DNA from 4 places in the Cronobacter sp. 153480017-3 genome. Region 2 is predicted to be linked to each of the others. Evidence: predicted binding sites of a transcription regulator. Region 2 holds the regulator's gene; each other region holds the start of a gene.
The links. Region 2 encodes PurR, which represses purine synthesis genes. Its sites were predicted from a motif close to CANGCAAACGTTTGCNTG; they were not measured.
Positions count from the first base shown of each region.

Region 1: the regulator PurR is predicted to act here: its motif matches at 1,952-1,969, upstream of pyrC (dihydroorotase).
Region 3: the regulator PurR is predicted to act here: its motif matches at 1,866-1,883, upstream of purT (formate-dependent phosphoribosylglycinamide formyltransferase).
Region 4: the regulator PurR is predicted to act here: its motif matches at 1,843-1,860, upstream of purL (phosphoribosylformylglycinamidine synthase).

Region 1 covers NZ_JBSEYN010000002.1:498,251-502,460, forward strand. Annotated here, with positions in the region: gene bssS (biofilm formation regulator BssS) at 1-188, opposite strand, end outside; gene dinI (DNA damage-inducible protein I) at 511-756, opposite strand; gene pyrC (dihydroorotase) at 843-1,889, opposite strand; gene ACUW6V_RS06770 (lipoprotein) at 2,018-2,578, opposite strand; gene grxB (glutaredoxin 2) at 2,697-3,344, opposite strand; gene mdtH (multidrug efflux MFS transporter MdtH) at 3,419-4,210, opposite strand, start outside.
Region 2 covers NZ_JBSEYN010000014.1:33,961-38,170, forward strand. Annotated here, with positions in the region: gene punC (purine nucleoside transporter PunC) at 1-540, opposite strand, end outside; gene punR (DNA-binding transcriptional activator PunR) at 652-1,563, shown strand; gene purR (HTH-type transcriptional repressor PurR) at 1,581-2,606, opposite strand; gene cydH (cytochrome bd-I oxidase subunit CydH) at 2,898-2,987, shown strand; gene ACUW6V_RS20195 (MFS transporter) at 3,250-4,210, shown strand, end outside.
Region 3 covers NZ_JBSEYN010000001.1:565,820-570,029, forward strand. Annotated here, with positions in the region: gene ACUW6V_RS02775 (tellurite resistance TerB family protein) at 1-601, opposite strand, end outside; gene yebF (protein YebF) at 716-1,063, opposite strand; gene ACUW6V_RS02785 (YebG family protein) at 1,440-1,790, opposite strand; gene purT (formate-dependent phosphoribosylglycinamide formyltransferase) at 1,923-3,101, shown strand; gene ACUW6V_RS02795 (bifunctional 4-hydroxy-2-oxoglutarate aldolase/2-dehydro-3-deoxy-phosphogluconate aldolase) at 3,155-3,793, opposite strand; gene edd (phosphogluconate dehydratase) at 3,852-4,210, opposite strand, start outside.
Region 4 covers NZ_JBSEYN010000006.1:298,528-302,737, forward strand. Annotated here, with positions in the region: gene purL (phosphoribosylformylglycinamidine synthase) at 1-1,756, opposite strand, end outside; gene mltF (membrane-bound lytic murein transglycosylase MltF) at 2,024-3,583, shown strand; partial or broken gene tadA (tRNA adenosine(34) deaminase TadA) at 3,543-4,016, opposite strand; gene yfhb (phosphatidylglycerophosphatase C) at 4,043-4,210, opposite strand, start outside.

The DNA of each region.
Region 1 (4,210 bases), on a different contig from region 2:
ATGGAAATAAATTGTCTTGCTACATCGGTCGTTAGCCATAATGTCTGGCCCACTTCGGTTGCTTCGCGATCCACCTGCGGAGAGGATTGATAGTGCAACCGCAGCATCAGTGCGTCATAGCTGTCGACGGTGCTGATGTCCCATCCAACAAGGGGATGCGTCTGTATTACTTCATTTTTTTCCATCATAACCCCCTTTATACGTGTTTATAGACAACGACTCATGAGGTTCAATGCGTGTTTTCTTATCTCTGAAGCAAATAAAGTATATCAACCAATAAAGGAAAATGGGGCAGAAATAAATACCCTGACACACATTTTTTTCGAGATTTTGAATTAACTGAACAATAAAACGGCAGATTATTCGCAAATTTTTGTTAAGAGGACGGATCAATGAGATTTCAGCTGAAAAGAAAAAATTCGGACTATCGCAGAAAAAGGCGCTACAAATAAAAAAGCCGGGCGGCGAAGCCCGGAAAAACTGACACCATAGAGAAGACAGTAATGAGGGTTAATCCGTGGTAAACCAGTCGTCAGCGCTCTCCCAGGTTTCCTGGAGAATTTCGCTGATGCGATCTTTATCTTCTTTCGCGCCACCCAGAACCGACAGTTGATTAGCGGCGGCATAGCGCACGCTTACATGATTCGGCATTTCCGGAAAATGGCTTTCAATACGGCGGGATAGCTCGCAGGCCAGCGCATCGATAGCACCCGGCGGCAGCGGCGTGGTTTTGGCGATAGTCACTTCAATACGCATAACAACCCCCTGTTAATCATGCTGTATATATATACAGTTTTGCCGGGCGGCATGCAACAGGGGGCCGTGTTTTTTTTAGCGCGTGCTTAGCGTTTTACCGTCCAGCGTACCGCTTCACCCGCCAGGAACGGCACCAGCGTGTCGTCGGCGATAGCGATAGTTTCCGGCATAACGCTCTCCTCGCGCACCAGCGTTACGGTGCCTTCATTCACCGGCAGGCCGTAAAAGCGCGGGCCGTTCAGCGAGGCGAACGCTTCAAAATGCGCCAGTGCGTTCATCTCTTCAAATACGGTGGCGTATGCGCCGAGCGCGGAAGGGGCGTTAAAACAGCCTGCGCAGCCGCAGCTCGTCTCTTTGCGATGGCGCGCGTGAGGCGCGGAGTCGGTACCGAGAAACACGCGTTCACAGCCGCTTGCGACCAGCTCGCGCAGCGCCTGCTGATGCACATTACGCTTGAGGATCGGCAGGCAGTAGAGATGCGGGCGAATGCCGCCTGCGAGCATGTGGTTGCGGTTAAACATCAGGTGCTGCGGCGTGATGGTCGCGCCGAGCAGTGAGTTCCCTTCGCGCACGTAGTCGGCGGCGTCTTTGGTGGTGATATGTTCAAACACCACTTTCAGGCCCGGCAGGCGCTTTCTGAGCGGCTCCATCACCGTCTCGATAAACCGCGCTTCGCGATCGAAAATATCGACCTCGCTGTGCGTCACTTCGCCATGCACCAGCAGCGGCATGCCGAGTTTTTCCATGCGCTCAAGCACCGTCATAATGTTATCGACACTGGTGACGCCGTGGCTGGAGTTAGTCGTGGCGTTAGCCGGGTAGAGTTTGGCAGCGGTAAACACACCCTGCTGGAAACCACGCTCCAGCTCGTCTGCATCCAGCGTGTCGGTGAGGTAGCAGGTCATCAGCGGTTCAAACGCGTGATGTTCCGGCACCGCGTCAAGAATGCGCTGGCGGTAAGCGATAGCGGCTTCCACGGTCGTGACCGGCGGCGCCAGGTTTGGCATGACGATAGCGCGCCCGTAAGTTTCGCTGGTATAGGGCACGACGGTTTTCAGCATGTCGCCATCACGAAGATGAACATGCCAGTCGTCAGGGCGGCGGATAGTTAAAACCTGGGGTTGTGCAGTCATGGAAGGCTCCGGCTTGGGGAAACAGTCAGTAATGGCTGGTTTTATGCCGGGCACTAAGGATAAGCGTAAACGTTTTCCTTTGCATCCTTTTCCTGAAAATTCGGGGGCATTGCGCCCCCGGTGTAGCGTTAATCGGTCAGCGGGATGACGATTTCGCCTGGTTTTACTTCAAGCCCTTTGGCGAATTTTTTCGCCAGCGCTTCGCCTTTGGTACGGTCTTCGCTCAGTACATAAGCTGGACGCTGTTCAAAGTAACTGCGCAGGGATTTATTCAGATACGGCATTAACGTTTCCAGCACCGGCGCCATTTTGTCCGGCGTGATGCTGCTGTCGACGACTTCCATTTCGCGCAGATAAATAGCGCCTTTCTCCTTATCGAACGTCGGCAGCGCTTTCAGTTTGAGCTTCACCAGCGCTTTCTGGTTGCCGAACAGCGACGTCATATCGAGGCTCGCATCGCCGTTAAGCGTGATTTTATTCGGCTCTTCGCGGCCAATCGCGCTGTTCAGATTCGTTAAGACAATATGCGCGTCGGCAAGACCGGGTACGCCAATATCTTTAGCGTAGTTATTACGCTTTTGCAGCGCCTGATTGATGTCCTGTTCGGTGACGGTGTATTGCGTGAGCTGGTTACATCCCACCAGCAAGCCGCTGACGATAAGCGCTGCGGCGACTAACATTTTTTTCATAAGCTTCCCTCGTTCTGGTGCTGTCGGGCGATCCTGACACAAAGCAGGATGCCCCGCCAGTGGAAGCGGCAAAAGCGGATTCGGCTTAAAACGCCGGTGGAGGCCACCGGCGCTGTCGTCAGATAGCCATTTTTGACAGCAGATTAATTTGCGTCTGCTTGGCCATGTTGTCGCGGTAGTCGGCGACGCGGGTAGGGTAGTTGACGCCCGCAACCAGCGTCAGGTTGCGCAGCAGCGGGAAGAGATGAATATCATCTTCAGAAAGCTCTCCATTCACGGCGTTCGGCTGAACGATGTGTTTATCAAGCGCACGCAGGTCGTCGCTGATGTTTTTAATCAGCCCGGCGGAGTGAGACATGTGCTCTTCAAAGGACCCAATCGCCGCCTCTTTTTTCTCGGTAAAGTAACGGCGCGCCTCGGGGGTGGCGAACTCATCGAACGGCGCTTTGGCGAAGCGCGGCAGCAACAGACGGTTAACGTAGCCGTTAACGCGGCGCAGCCACTCTTCAATGGCCGGGTTGCGCTTGCCGGTGAGCAGCGGTTTGCCGTCGAGATTATCGACGTATTGAACGATATCCATGCTTTCCGGCAGGTAGCGGCTGTCATCTTTTTGCAGAATCGGGGCCATCTTCTGACCAATCATGCGGGTGGGCGTGGCTTCGTCATCGTTAGACATCACGATAAGCTCCACCGGAAGGTTTTTCAGCCCGAAAATCATGCGCGCTTTCAGACAGAACGGACAGTGATCGTAAATATATAACTTCACGTTTCTCCTCCTGCTCAGGTGACTGATTTTTCAGTATGGAAGAGAAAACGCAGGGGAGCAAACGCTCCCCGGTCTTAACTTTCCTGCTCCAGAAGCCCCGGCGCGAGCCGCTTCTGGCTGAACTGCCACCAGAGCATCAGGAATGTCCCGACGCCTATCACACCCAGCATCGCCCACGGCAGCTCTGGCGTATGAAGCGCGCGGCCTGCGTCAAACAGCCAGCCGCCGCCCGCGTAGCCAAGCGCGCCGCCGAAAGCGAGGCCAAGACGGCTAAAGCCCATATAGCTGCCGCGGGCGCGGGCATCCGCCAGCGACGCGCTCAGGGTTTCTCTTGCCGGTTCGGCGATAATCGAGCCGATATAAAAGAGGCAAATTAAGGTAAAGAGTTGTTGCAGGTTGCTTGCAAGGCCAATCGGCACCAGGCTGAACGTCATCACCAGCAGCCCGGCCATCAGGCGCTGTTCAAGGCGAAAACGTTTTTCGCTCCAGCGCGCCAGCGGATAGAGCAGCGTCAGCGACAGCACGGCTTCAATGGCGTACATCCATTTCACCGCCGCCGGTTCTCCCGCGATATCGTTAACCATCACCGGCAACATCAGCATCACCTGCACCGCCAGCATGTAATAGCCGGTCAGCGTCAGCACGTAGGTGACGAAGCGCTTATCGCGCAGTACCCGGCCCATGCCTTCGCGCAGCGGCGTGCGCACCGTGGAGAGCTTCCAGTCTGGCAGCAGCCAGGCGTTAAAACCCGCGCAAAGCACAAACAGCAGCGCGCCGACGCCGCACACCAGCCGGAAATCGTATTGCAGCAGCCAGCTGCCGATAAGCGCCCCCGTTACGGCCCCGGCGCTGTCCTGCATCATCAG
Region 2 (4,210 bases):
CAGACGCAGGGCCGGAATCATCAGCGCCACCGTAATGGCAAACAGCACCAAAAAAATCGCCTGCCAGGAAAAGTGATTCAGGATCCAGCTGCCGAGCAGCGGTGCCAGGGCCGGAGAAAGCCCCACCAGCGGCATAATAGTCGCGAAGATACGACGCGCCTGCTGCGCCGGGTAGCGGTCGGTTACCAGCGCCTGCCAGCTTACCGCAGCGGAACAAACGCCCACGGCCTGAATAAAGCGCAGGGCCAGCAGCGCGCCCGCGCTCTCTACCCAGACGGTGCCAAGGCAGCCAAGCGCGAAAATCCCAAGCCCCGCCAGCAAAACCGGACGACGGCCAAAACGGTCAGAAAGCGGGCCCCAGACGAGCTGCGCCAGCGCGAAACCGGCCAGGAAAAGGCTCAGCGAGGCGCTGATAGCCGAAGGGGCTGTGTGCAGATCCGCTTCAATAACGGCGAACGCGGGCAGGTACATGTCGGTCGCCAGAAAACCGAGCACGCTCAGCCCGGCCAGCCAGCAAAGAAATCCTTTATCAGGTCGCATCACATTAACTCACTTCTTATTACGCGAAAGAGCCAGGAGTGTACGGAGTGCAATTCCGCTTGTGAAACGCTAATATTTGCCCATTCCATTCAAAAAATTTGCAGGCAGATAATGTGGTCTGAATATTCCCTGGAAGTGGTGGACGCCGTGGCGCGCACCGGCAGCTTTACCGCAGCCGCCGCAGAACTGCACCGCGTGCCTTCTGCCGTCAGCTATACGGTACGTCAGCTTGAGGAGTGGCTTGCGGTATCGCTCTTCGAGCGCCGCCATCGCGATGTGGTTCTGACGCCTGCAGGAGCCTGGTTTCTGCGCGAAGGGCGTTCTGTCATCAAAAAAATGATGATCACCCGTCAGCAGTGCCAGCAGATCGCCAACGGCTGGCGCGGGCAACTTTCCATCGCGGTGGATAATATCGTGCGCCCGGAACGCGTCCGGCGGCTGGTGCTTGATTTCTACCGGCACTTTTCCGATGTCGAGTTGCAGGTTTCACAGGAAGTCTTTAACGGCGTCTGGGACGCGCTGGCGGACGGGCGCGTGGAACTTGCCATCGGCGCCACACAGGCGATCCCGGTCGGCGGGCGCTTCGCGTTTCGTGATATGGGCATGCTGAGCTGGCGTTGCGTCGTGGCGCACCATCATCCGCTGGCACAGCTCGCGGGCGCGCTCAGCGACGACAGGCTGCGCGATTACCCCTCGCTGGTGCTGGAAGATACATCGCGATCGCTGCCCAAGCGCATTACCTGGCTTCTGGATAACCAGCGGCGCGTGGTGGTGCCGGACTGGCACTGCGCCGCCGATGCGCTCAGCGAGGGGCTCTGTATCGGCATGGTGCCGACGCATTTCGCGAAGCCATGGCTCGATAGCGGGGAGTGGCGCGCGTTGACGCTGGAAAACCCGTTCCCGGACGCCGCCTGCTGTCTGACGTGGCGGCAAAGCGACGCCTCGCCCGCGCTGCGCTGGCTGCTCGATTATCTGGGGGACAGTGAAACGCTGAACACGGAGTGGCTGCGGGAGCCGCAATAATACGGCTCCCGGAAGGATTAACGGCGATAGTCGCGGAACGGGCCGTCCGCCACCGAGCGGCGTTCGATCAGGCGCGGATGCACCTCGATGGTCTGCGACTCTTCGCGCTTATTCACGATGCGGTCGAGCAGCATATTGAACGCAGTCTGGCCGAGCGTCTCTTTTGGCTGATGGATAGTCGTCAGCGCCGGGCTAAAGAAACGCGCGTTGCGTACGTTGTCGTAGCCGATGATTGAAATATCCTGCGGCACGCGCAGGCCCATTTCATCGGCGGCGCAGATAGCGCCCATCGCCATGATATCGCCGCCGCAGAACACGGCAGTCGGGCGCTGCGGCTGCGAGAGGATCTGCTGCATGGCGCGGTAACCGGATTCCGGCTCGAAATCGCCCTGCACAATCCAGTTTTCCGGCACTTTAATGGCCGCTTCTTCCAGCGCTTTCATAAAGCCTGAGAAACGCCCGACGCCGGTGTTACGCTCAAGCTGCCCCGGAATCACGCCAATATCACGATGGCCGCGCTCGATAAGATAACGCCCGGCGAGGTAACCGCCCTGGAACGCGTTATCGATTACCGAGTCGGTAAAATCGGCTTTCGCTTCACCCCAGTCCATCACCACCATCGGGATATGACGGTACTCTTCAAGCGTGGAAAGCAGCGGCTGCGGGTATTCCGAGCACATCACCAGCAGGCCGTCGACGCGCTTTTGCGCCATCATAGACAGATACGCGCGCTGCTTTTCCAGATTGTTATGCGCGTTGCCCAAAATCAGCGTATAGCCTTTGGCGAAGCAGCTGTTTTCAACGGCTTCGATAATTTCCGCGAAATAGGGCGCTTCGCTACTGGTCGCCAGCAGCCCGATAGATTTGGTGTGATTCACCTTCAGGCTGCGCGCCACGGCGCTTGGCGAATAGTGTAATTCTTTGATAGCCGCCCAAACCGCATTGCGCGTCTCTTCCGCCACAAAACGGGTTTTGTTAATCACATGTGAGACTGTTGTTGTGGAAACGTTGGCTCGCTTCGCGACGTCTTTAATTGTTGCCATTAATAATCACTCCAGACCCCTGGCTGAGCCCTGCAAAATCACGGGTTAATCGTTTGCCTGTACACACCCCTGACTGCCGCGAGGGGAGTGCGGCATGCCGGGAAACGCGACATTTTTCGTGAGGAGGGGTCGATGGCCGGTACCGAATAAAGTAGCGACGAATTTTGGCTTATCTTTATCGAAAGGGGAAGAGGGAAAACGCATATCTGGTTAAATGTCGCAGGATTTTTCGGCCCGTTTATGCAAAAATGCGCACTACCTGTTTTTTATGGGGTCTTTAAGGAGAATACCATGAGTACCGATCTGAAATTTTCGCTGGTCACGACGCTGGTTGTACTGGGCCTGATTGTGGCGGGCGCATTTACCGCCATTCTGCATTAAGCGACAGGCGGGAGCGCACCTGTTCTCCCGCTTTCTTAAACTTTTCTTGCGTTTAAGCGCCGATTCCCCGCTGTTTTCTTTCTTTTTCCCGTTATTCCCTTTAGATTCGCTAATAACAATTAGCGCGTGTTCTTAACAGCTGCGCAATAATATTTTGCTGTTTTTGTCACTTATCTTTTCTGATTGAGAGTGTCATCCTTTTCTGCATCCTGCTGTAACGTCGGGCGTTCCCGGCGCTGTTGTACAATTTCTGGAGCAATGAATGAAAGTCAATTTTCCGTTACTGGCACTGGCTATCGGTGCTTTTGGCATTGGCACGACCGAGTTTTCCCCGATGGGGTTGTTGCCGGTCATAGCGAACGGCGTCAACGTCTCCATTCCGGCCGCCGGTATGCTGATTAGCGCCTACGCGGTCGGCGTGATGGTAGGCGCACCGCTGATGACGCTTTTACTGTCGCACCGCGCACGGCGTAGCGCGCTGATTTTTCTGATGGCGATTTTTACGCTCGGTAACGTGCTGTCAGCACTGGCACCGGATTATATGACGCTGATGGCCTCGCGTATTCTCACCAGCCTTAACCATGGGGCGTTCTTCGGCCTCGGCTCGGTGGTTGCGGCAAGCGTCGTGCCGAAGCATAAACAGGCGAGCGCCGTCGCGACGATGTTTATGGGCCTGACCATTGCCAATATCGGCGGCGTGCCGGCGGCCACCTGGCTTGGTGAAACCATCGGCTGGCGAATGTCGTTTCTGGCGACGGCCGGTCTTGGCGTGGTGGCGATGGCGAGCCTCTGGTTTTCCCTGCCAAAAGGCGGCAGCGGCGAGCGCCCTGATGTGAAAAGCGAACTGGCCGTGTTGATGCGCCCGCAGGTGGTGAGCGCGCTGTTGACAACCGTGCTCGGCGCGGGCGCGATGTTTACGCTCTATACCTATATCGCGCCGGTTCTGCACCACATCACTGATGCCAGCGCGGCGTTCGTCACCGCCATGCTGGTGCTGATTGGCGTCGGGTTTTCCATCGGCAACTATCTGGGTGGCCGCCTGGCGGACCGCTCGGTGAGCGGCACGCTGAAAGGCTTCCTGATGCTGCTTATCGTCATTATGGCGGCTATTCCGTGGCTTGCGAAAACGGAAATCGGCGCGGCGGTGAGCATGGTGGTATGGGGGGCTGCGACTTTCGCGGTAGTGCCGCCGCTGCAGATGCGCGTGATGCGTGTCGCCAGCG
Region 3 (4,210 bases), on a different contig from region 2:
CGCCAAGCGCCTGCAGATAGCTGCGCTCCATAAAGTGATCGATGTCTATTGCGGCACAGCTCAGGAAATAGAGCTCCAGCGCTTCTTCTTCGTTTTTCACGTCGGCGGCAAGGCGCATCGGGTCGAGCGGCTGATTAATCGCCTGTTCCACCAGCACGCGCCCCTGCTCTTCGATGCCCGCTTCGCGTAGCTGACGCTCAATGGCCGCACGCTCACTGTCATCGATATGCCCGTCGCTTTTGGCGGCGAAGACCAGCGCCAGCACAAGACGCTCGGCGCGGCGATCCAGCGGCGTCTGCTGTTGCCCGTATTGCGGCTCATCCTGGTGCGCCGCGCGGATTTTATCTTTGTACTTGTTCCACAGCACCGTGCCCGCCACGGCTCCGCCGCCCACCAGCAGCGCGCCGCCGCCATATTTCGCGAGCAGCTTGCGCGACGATTTACTGGCGACCAGTAAGCCCGCGAGACCGCCGAGCGCGCCAGGGGTTATCAGGCTGCTCAACCCTTTAGAGCGCAACGCGTCCTGAATACCCGGTTTACCGGATGACATGCCGCCGCTCTGCCCCAGCATCGACTGAAGCTGTGTTAACCAGTTGCTCATTATGTTCCTCTGCGCTGATGAGTCATAACCCAAGCGTAAGCGAGCGGACGTCAAGATGTGTCGGGGAACCGCAAGGAAGGGAAAAGACGCGGCCCCGGAAAGGGCCGCAGAGGATCAGTGCTGGTAATGCGCCTCGCCTGCCGCGCAGTCGACCATCACTTTATAGTGAATGTCGGTATTTTTACCGCGCACGGTCAGCGGAACAGTCCATTTATCGTCTTTGCCGACGATCTCTTTACTGTTGATCCAGGCGACCGGATCGGCCTGCCCTAACGTTTTCTGGTCGTCCGCCCATTTCACGATACGGTTTTGCAGATAGTCGCGCTTCACGCTCGCGGCAATGCCTTCCGCCGTCATCGCTTCGCATTTAGGGAAATGCACCTTACGCGGATCGTCAGCGTGTACGGCGCTTGCCGCGGTGAGTAACAAAAAAGAAATCAGGGCTCCTGCTGCTTTTTTCATCGTACTTCTCCGAAGACGGGTGATGAAAAAAGCCTGGTACAAAACCAGCGAAGCGCAAGCGAACCACACAAAAGGAAGGGATTAAACGAAGGGGAATATCAGCAGAAGAGCAAAAAGCGTTGCGTTATATATCCTGGACCGCAGACCGCAGACCGCAGACCGCAGACCGCAGACCGCAGACCGCAGACCGCAGACCGCAGACCGCAGACCGCAGACCGCAGGAAAATATAACAGAGAGGAATTCGCCTGTAGCCACAGCGCCCGCATTTTGCGAACGCAGCATACGCCACTGGTGCGCCAAAGCGGCACCGCAGGAAACCGCAGGAAACCGCACCGCTGGCGAGGTAAACCCGCCAGCGACACAGAGAGAAAGCTATCAGGCCGCTTTGGTGCGTTTACGCGCGCTGTGCAGCGCGACGGTGCCCTCTTCGCTTTCAGCTGATTCTTCAGTCGAAGCCTCGGCTGTGCCGTCAGTCTGCTCGCTGGTTTCCTGCGGCAGACGACCGGTGCGCACGATGGTGCTGAGGTTGTCTTTCTGCTCCGCCATCCACAACGCCAGTTGCTCAACCTGACCTTCCGCAAAACCGACAGGCGCCTGACCCAACCAGCCTTCCAGCGCTTCGGCTAAATCCAGCATTTTGTCCCAGGCGTCGGCTTCCTTCTTACTGGCAAATGACATTTTTTCCACACCCTCACGGATTACGACGTATTTGATTTCTACCGCCATGTTGCAACTCCCGTTACTGTATTTATATACAGTATAACGCTGTGAAACGGGAAATGCAAACGGCGCGCGCTGCGCAAGGCAAACGTTTTCGTATATACTGCCGCCAGAATTTCACACAGCAGGAATACCGCTATGGCTATGTTAGGAACCGCACTACGCCCGTCAGCAACCCGCGTGATGCTGCTTGGCTCAGGAGAACTCGGAAAAGAAGTGGCGATCGAATGCCAGCGTCTGGGCATTGAAGTGATCGCCGTCGACCGCTACGCCGATGCGCCCGCCATGCAGGTGGCGCACCGCAGCCACGTCATCAATATGCTCGATGGCGCGGCGCTGAAAAAACTGGTGGCGCAGGAGATGCCGGATTTCATCGTGCCGGAGATTGAAGCCATCGCGACCGACGCGCTTGTGGAGCTTGAACAACAAGGCCAGCGCGTGGTGCCCACCGCCCGCGCCGCGCGTCTCACGATGAACCGTGAAGGTATTCGCCGTCTCGCCGCTGAAGAGCTTGGCCTGCCGACCTCCGCCTATCGCTTCGCCGAAAACGAAGCGGAATTTGGCGAGGCGGTGGCGAAAATTGGTCTGCCGTGCATCGTCAAACCGGTCATGAGCTCTTCCGGCAAGGGCCAGAGCTTTATCCGCAGCGAAGAGATGCTGGAGAGCGCCTGGCAGTACGCGCAACAGGGCGGACGCGCAGGCGCGGGGAAAGTCATCGTTGAAGGCGTGGTGAAGTTTGATTTTGAGATCACCCTGCTGACCATCAGCGCCGTGGATGGCGTGCATTTCTGCGCGCCCATCGGCCATCGCCAGGAAGATGGCGATTACCGCGAATCCTGGCAGCCGCAGCAGATGAGCGATGTGGCACTCTCTCGCGCGCAGGAGATTGCGCAGAAGGTGGTAGAAGCGCTCGGCGGTTACGGCCTGTTTGGCGTGGAGCTGTTTGTCCGCGGCGATGAAGTGATATTCAGTGAAGTGTCGCCGCGCCCGCACGACACCGGGATGGTGACGCTCATCTCGCAGGATCTTTCAGAGTTTGCGCTGCATGCGCGCGCGTTTCTCGGCCTGCCGGTCGGGGGCATTCGCCAGTACGGCCCGGCCGCCTCGGCGGTGATCCTGCCAACGCTAACAAGTGATGACGTCAAATTTGGCGAGCTCTCCGGGGCGCTGGGCGCGGGTTTGCAACTGCGGCTGTTCGGCAAGCCGGAAATCGACGGTTCGCGCCGCCTCGGCGTGGCGCTCGCCACCGGCGAAACGGCCGATGACGCCATCGCGCGCGCGAAAGCATCCGCCGCGGCCGTGAGCGTTAAAGGCTAAAAAAAACGCGCCGCCCGTGAAGGCGGCGCGCTGCGTTTTATCTCGCGCAAAAATTACTGCGCGCCTTCCACCGCTTCGCGGGCAAGTTCGGTAATGCGATCCCAGTCGCCCGCTTCCATCGCGTCCGCCGGTACCAGCCAGGAGCCGCCGATGCACAGCACGCTTTTCAGCGCCAGGTAGTCACGGTAGTTGGCAGGCGAAATGCCGCCGGTCGGGCAGAAACGCACCTGGGAGAACGGCCCTGCGATGGCCTGCAACGCTTTGGTGCCGCCATTGGCTTCCGCCGGGAAGAATTTGAACTCTTTCAGGCCGTAATCCATGCCCAGCATCAGTTCAGACACGGTGCTGATGCCCGGGATGAGCGGGATAGTGCCTTCGGTCGCGGCCTTCAGCAGCGGCTCGGTGAGGCCCGGACTGATGGCAAACTGCGCGCCAGCCTCGGTGACGTCTTTGAGCTGCTGCGCGTTCAGTACGGTGCCCGCGCCGATGATGGCGTCCGGCACTTCTTTAGCGATAGCGCGGATAGCATCCAGCGCGCACGGCGTGCGCAGGGTCACTTCCAGCACGCGCACGCCGCCCGCCAGCAGCGCCTTCGCCATCGGGACCGCGTGCTCCAGCTTGTTAATCACAATCACCGGCACAACCGGACCGCTTTTCAGGATCTGTTCGGCACTCGTTTTCCAGTTTTTCATCTGTGGATCTCTCCCGCCATTTTTAAAAAGGTGTGGTGCGACTGTGCGCACCTGACAGTTAAAATTCGATGCAGGTCGCGCCCTGCTCGGCCCCGGACAGGTTTTCACGCAGCGCGCCGAACAGCTCGCGCCCCGTTCCCACGCGCTGGGCGCTGAGATCCGGATGGTGCGGCTCACGCTGCGCCAGTTCGGCGTCATCCACCAGCAGCGTCAGTTCGCCGGTCTGGCCGTTGACGCGAATAAGGTCGCCGTCGCGCACTTTCGCGAGCAGCCCGCCATCGTATGCTTCGGGCGTCACGTGGATGGCCGAAGGCACTTTCCCCGACGCGCCGGAAAGGCGACCGTCCGTGACCAATGCAATTTTGAAACAGCGGTCCAATAATACACCAAGCGGCGGCATAAGTTTATGTAATTCTG
Region 4 (4,210 bases), on a different contig from region 2:
GCTGCGCTTCGGTCGCCTCGCCAATCACGGCGTACGGCGCGCGCTCGCGGCGGCACAGTTCGTCAAACAGCGCCAGCTGTTCGGGCGCCACGGCCAGCACGTAACGCTCCTGGGATTCGTTACACCAGACTTCCAGCGGGCTCATGCCCGGCTCGTCGCTTAAAATGTCGCGCAGTTCAAAACGCCCGCCGCGCCCGCCGTCGCTTACCAGCTCCGGCATGGCGTTGGAAAGGCCGCCCGCGCCAACGTCATGAATAAAGAGGATCGGGTTGGCCTCGCCCAACTGCCAGCAGCGGTCGATCACTTCCTGGCAGCGGCGCTCCATTTCCGGGTTGTCGCGCTGTACCGAGGCGAAATCGAGATCGGCGTCGGACTGGCCGGACGCCATAGAGGACGCCGCGCCGCCGCCGAGGCCGATATTCATCGCCGGGCCGCCGAGCACGATCAGCTTCGCGCCTGGCGGAATTTCACCCTTCTGCACATGGTCGGCGCGAATGTTGCCGATGCCGCCTGCCAGCATGATCGGCTTATGGTAGCCGCGCAGCTCTTCGCCGTTGTGGCTCGCCACTTTCTCTTCATAGGTACGGAAATAGCCGTTCAGCGCCGGACGACCAAATTCGTTGTTGAACGCCGCGCCGCCAAGCGGGCCTTCGGTCATGATATCGAGCGCGGTAACGATACGATCCGGCTTGCCGAAATCTTCTTCCCACGGCTGCTCAAAGCCCGGAATGCGCAGGTTAGAAACAGAAAAACCCACCAGACCCGCTTTCGGCTTCGCACCGCGGCCCGTCGCGCCTTCGTCACGAATTTCGCCGCCGGAGCCTGTCGCGGCACCCGGCCACGGTGAAATGGCGGTCGGATGGTTGTGCGTTTCCACTTTCATCAGAATGTGCGCCGGTTCCTGATGGAACGCGTAGCGGCCCGCTTCATGATCGGCGTAGAAACGGCCCACGGAAGAGCCTTCCATAACCGCCGCGTTATCTTTATACGCGGAGAGCACGAAATTCGGGGTCTTCTCGAAAGTGTTTTTAATCATTTTAAACAGCGACTTCGGCTGTTTTTCGCCGTCGATAACCCAGTCGGCGTTAAAAATTTTGTGACGGCAGTGCTCAGAGTTGGCCTGCGCGAACATGTAGAGTTCGATGTCGTTCGGGTTGCGCCCCAGGCGGGTGAACGCGTCATGCAGGTAGTCGATTTCATCTTCTGCCAGCGCCAGCCCCAGACGCACGTTAGCGTCCGCCAGCGCCTGACGGCCCTGCCCCAGCAGATCCACGCTCTGTACCGGCGCGGGTTCGTGGTGCGCGAATAGCTGCGCGGCGTCTTCCAACGCGCCGAACACGCTCTCCATCATGCGGTCATGCAGCTCTGCCGCAATCTGGCGCCAGGCGTCGTCGCCCGCGGTGGGATCCACATCGAGGTAATACGCCACGCCGCGCTCCAGGCGTTTGACCTGGGCGAGCCCGCAGTTATGGGCGATGTCTGTCGCTTTGGAGGACCAGGGAGAGATAGTGCCAGGGCGCGGCGTTACCAGCAGCAGACGGCCCAACGGCGCGTGGCCAGTAAGGCTCGGCCCATATTTCAGCAGGCGCTCAAGGCGCGCGTGCTCTTCGGCATTCAGCGGTGCGGCGAGGTCAGCAAAATGGACATACTCGGCATAAAGGGTTTTCACCGGGAGGTGAGCGTCTTTGAAACGAGCCAGCAGTTTGTTAATACGAAATGCCGACAGAGCGGGCGAACCACGCAGAATTTCCATCATCTAATCTCTCGTCTTCGAAGCGCCGGAGGGCACCTCAGTGGGCGCAAGGGGGAAAACGGGCGTCATTATAAAGAATCCGGCGCGCTGACGAAACCGTTTGCGTAGAAATAAAATCCCGCCGTCGCGTTAACGTTTGGTGTGGCCGATTCCTCTAATTAGTTGCCAAGTGGCGCTTTGTTACGCAAAATGCCGCTCCATGCCATTCAAACGAAACGGTTTACTAACGATTGTTCGCTGAGCCCCGAGGCAACGCAGAGAATTAACTAATTGAAAAAATTAAAGCTTAATTATCTGCTCATCGGCGTCGTTACCCTGCTGCTGGCAGTGGCCTTGTGGCCGGCCATTCCCTGGTCCGGCAAAGCCGATAACCGTATCGCCGCGATCCAGGCGCGGGGGGTTTTGCGCGTCAGTACCATCGCCACGCCGCTGACGATGTATTCCGCCGGCGAGACGATGTCCGGGCTTGATTACGAGCTAAGCCAGGCCTTCGCCGACTATCTCGGCGTGAAGCTTAAAATCACCGTGCGCCAGAACATCAGTCAGCTCTTTGACGATCTCGACAATAACGACGCCGATCTTCTCGCCGCAGGCCTGGTCTATAACGAAGCGCGCAGCCAGCACTATCAGGCTGGCCCTATCTATTATTCCGTCTCGCAGCAGATGGTTTACCGCGTCGGCAGCCTGCGTCCGCGAAGCCTCGCCAGTATTAAAGAGGGGCAACTGACCATTGCGCCGGGCCACGTGGCGCAAAGCGAGCTGGAACAACTCAAAGCAAGCAAATACCCGGATTTAACCTGGCGCGTCGACCCGAAACTCAGCAGCAACGAGCTGATGCTGCAGGTGGCTCAGGGCACGCTGGATTACACCATCGCCGATTCGGTCGCCATCGGCCTGTTCCAGCGCGTTCACCCGCAGCTTGCGGTCGCGCTCGATCTCAGCGATGAGCAGCCCGTGACATGGTTCAGCCGCCGCAGCAGCGATAACTCGCTCTCGGCCGCGCTGCTCGATTTCTTCAATCAGATTAACGAAGACGGTACGCTGGCGCGCCTGGAAGAGAAGTATCTGGGCCACGGCAATGATTTCGATTACGTAGATACCCGCAGTTTCCTGCGCGCCGTGGACAGCGTGCTGCCGGAGCTGCAGCCGCTCTTTGAGAAATACGCGACGGATATCGACTGGCGACTGCTGGCGGCCATCTCGTATCAGGAATCCCACTGGGACAGCCAGGCCACCTCGCCTACCGGCGTGCGCGGTCTGATGATGCTGACGCGCAATACGGCGCAAAGCCTGGGGCTGACCGATCGCCTTGATGCCGAGCAGAGCATCAGCGGCGGCGCGCGCTATCTGAAAGATATGATGAGCAAAGTGCCGGAAAGCGTTCCGGAAGAGGAGCGGATCTGGTTTGCGCTGGCAGCGTATAACATGGGCTACGCGCATATGCTGGACGCCCGCGCGCTGACGGCAAAACAAAAAGGCAACCCGGATAGCTGGTCTGATGTAAAACAGCGGCTGCCGCTGTTAAGCCAGCGCCCCTATTACAGCAAGCTCACCTATGGCTACGCGCGCGGGCATGAGGCTTACGCCTATGTGGAAAATATCCGTAAATATCAGATAAGCCTGGTCGGTTATCTGCTGGAGAAGGAAAAGCAGGCCGCCGCGGCAGCGCAGCCTAAGCTTGTGCAGAGTTACCCGACGAATATTACGCCGCAGGGTCTGTTCCCGTCGCCCTTTTCGTCGCTTCCTTTAGGGCCTTTTTCTCAAGCCGGCGCTGGCGGAAAAACGCACTCAGCATTGCCGAACACTCTGTCGCCAGTATCCCCTCGATAACCTGCACCTGATGGTTCATGCCGGGATGCCCGGTGATGTCCATCAGCGACCCGACCGCGCCGGTTTTGGCATCACGCGCGCCGAACACCAGCGTGCCGATACGCCCATGCACCATCGCGCCTGCGCACATGACGCACGGCTCAAGCGTGACATACAGCGTGGTATCCAGCAGACGATAATTTTGCAGCACCAGCCCGCCCTGGCGCAGCGCCATGATCTCGGCGTGTGCGGTCGGGTCGTGGCGGCCAATCGGGCGGTTCCAGCCTTCGCCGATAACCTGATTGTTGTGTACCAGCACCGCGCCTACCGGCACTTCTCCCTCGTCCCAGGCGCGCTGCGCGAGCGTCAGCGCGTGGCGAATCCAGTATTCGTGGGTGAGTTCAGTCTGTGACACAAGCTTCTCCGGGAGTATAAGGCGGGCGGCATTATACACACCGTTTATGGGTTGCGAAACGCGCCTTATTCGAGCTGCTGGAGCTGCCCCTGCGGGGTGACGCGCCAGCGGTGCTGGCAAAAGTAAAGCAGCGGGTTATCTTGCTTGCTGTCGCTGTAGCCGCTGTAGAGACGCAGCGGCGTGCCAATCTGGCGCTCCAGCTGCGCTACTTTTTCATGGCCGAGGCAGCGCAG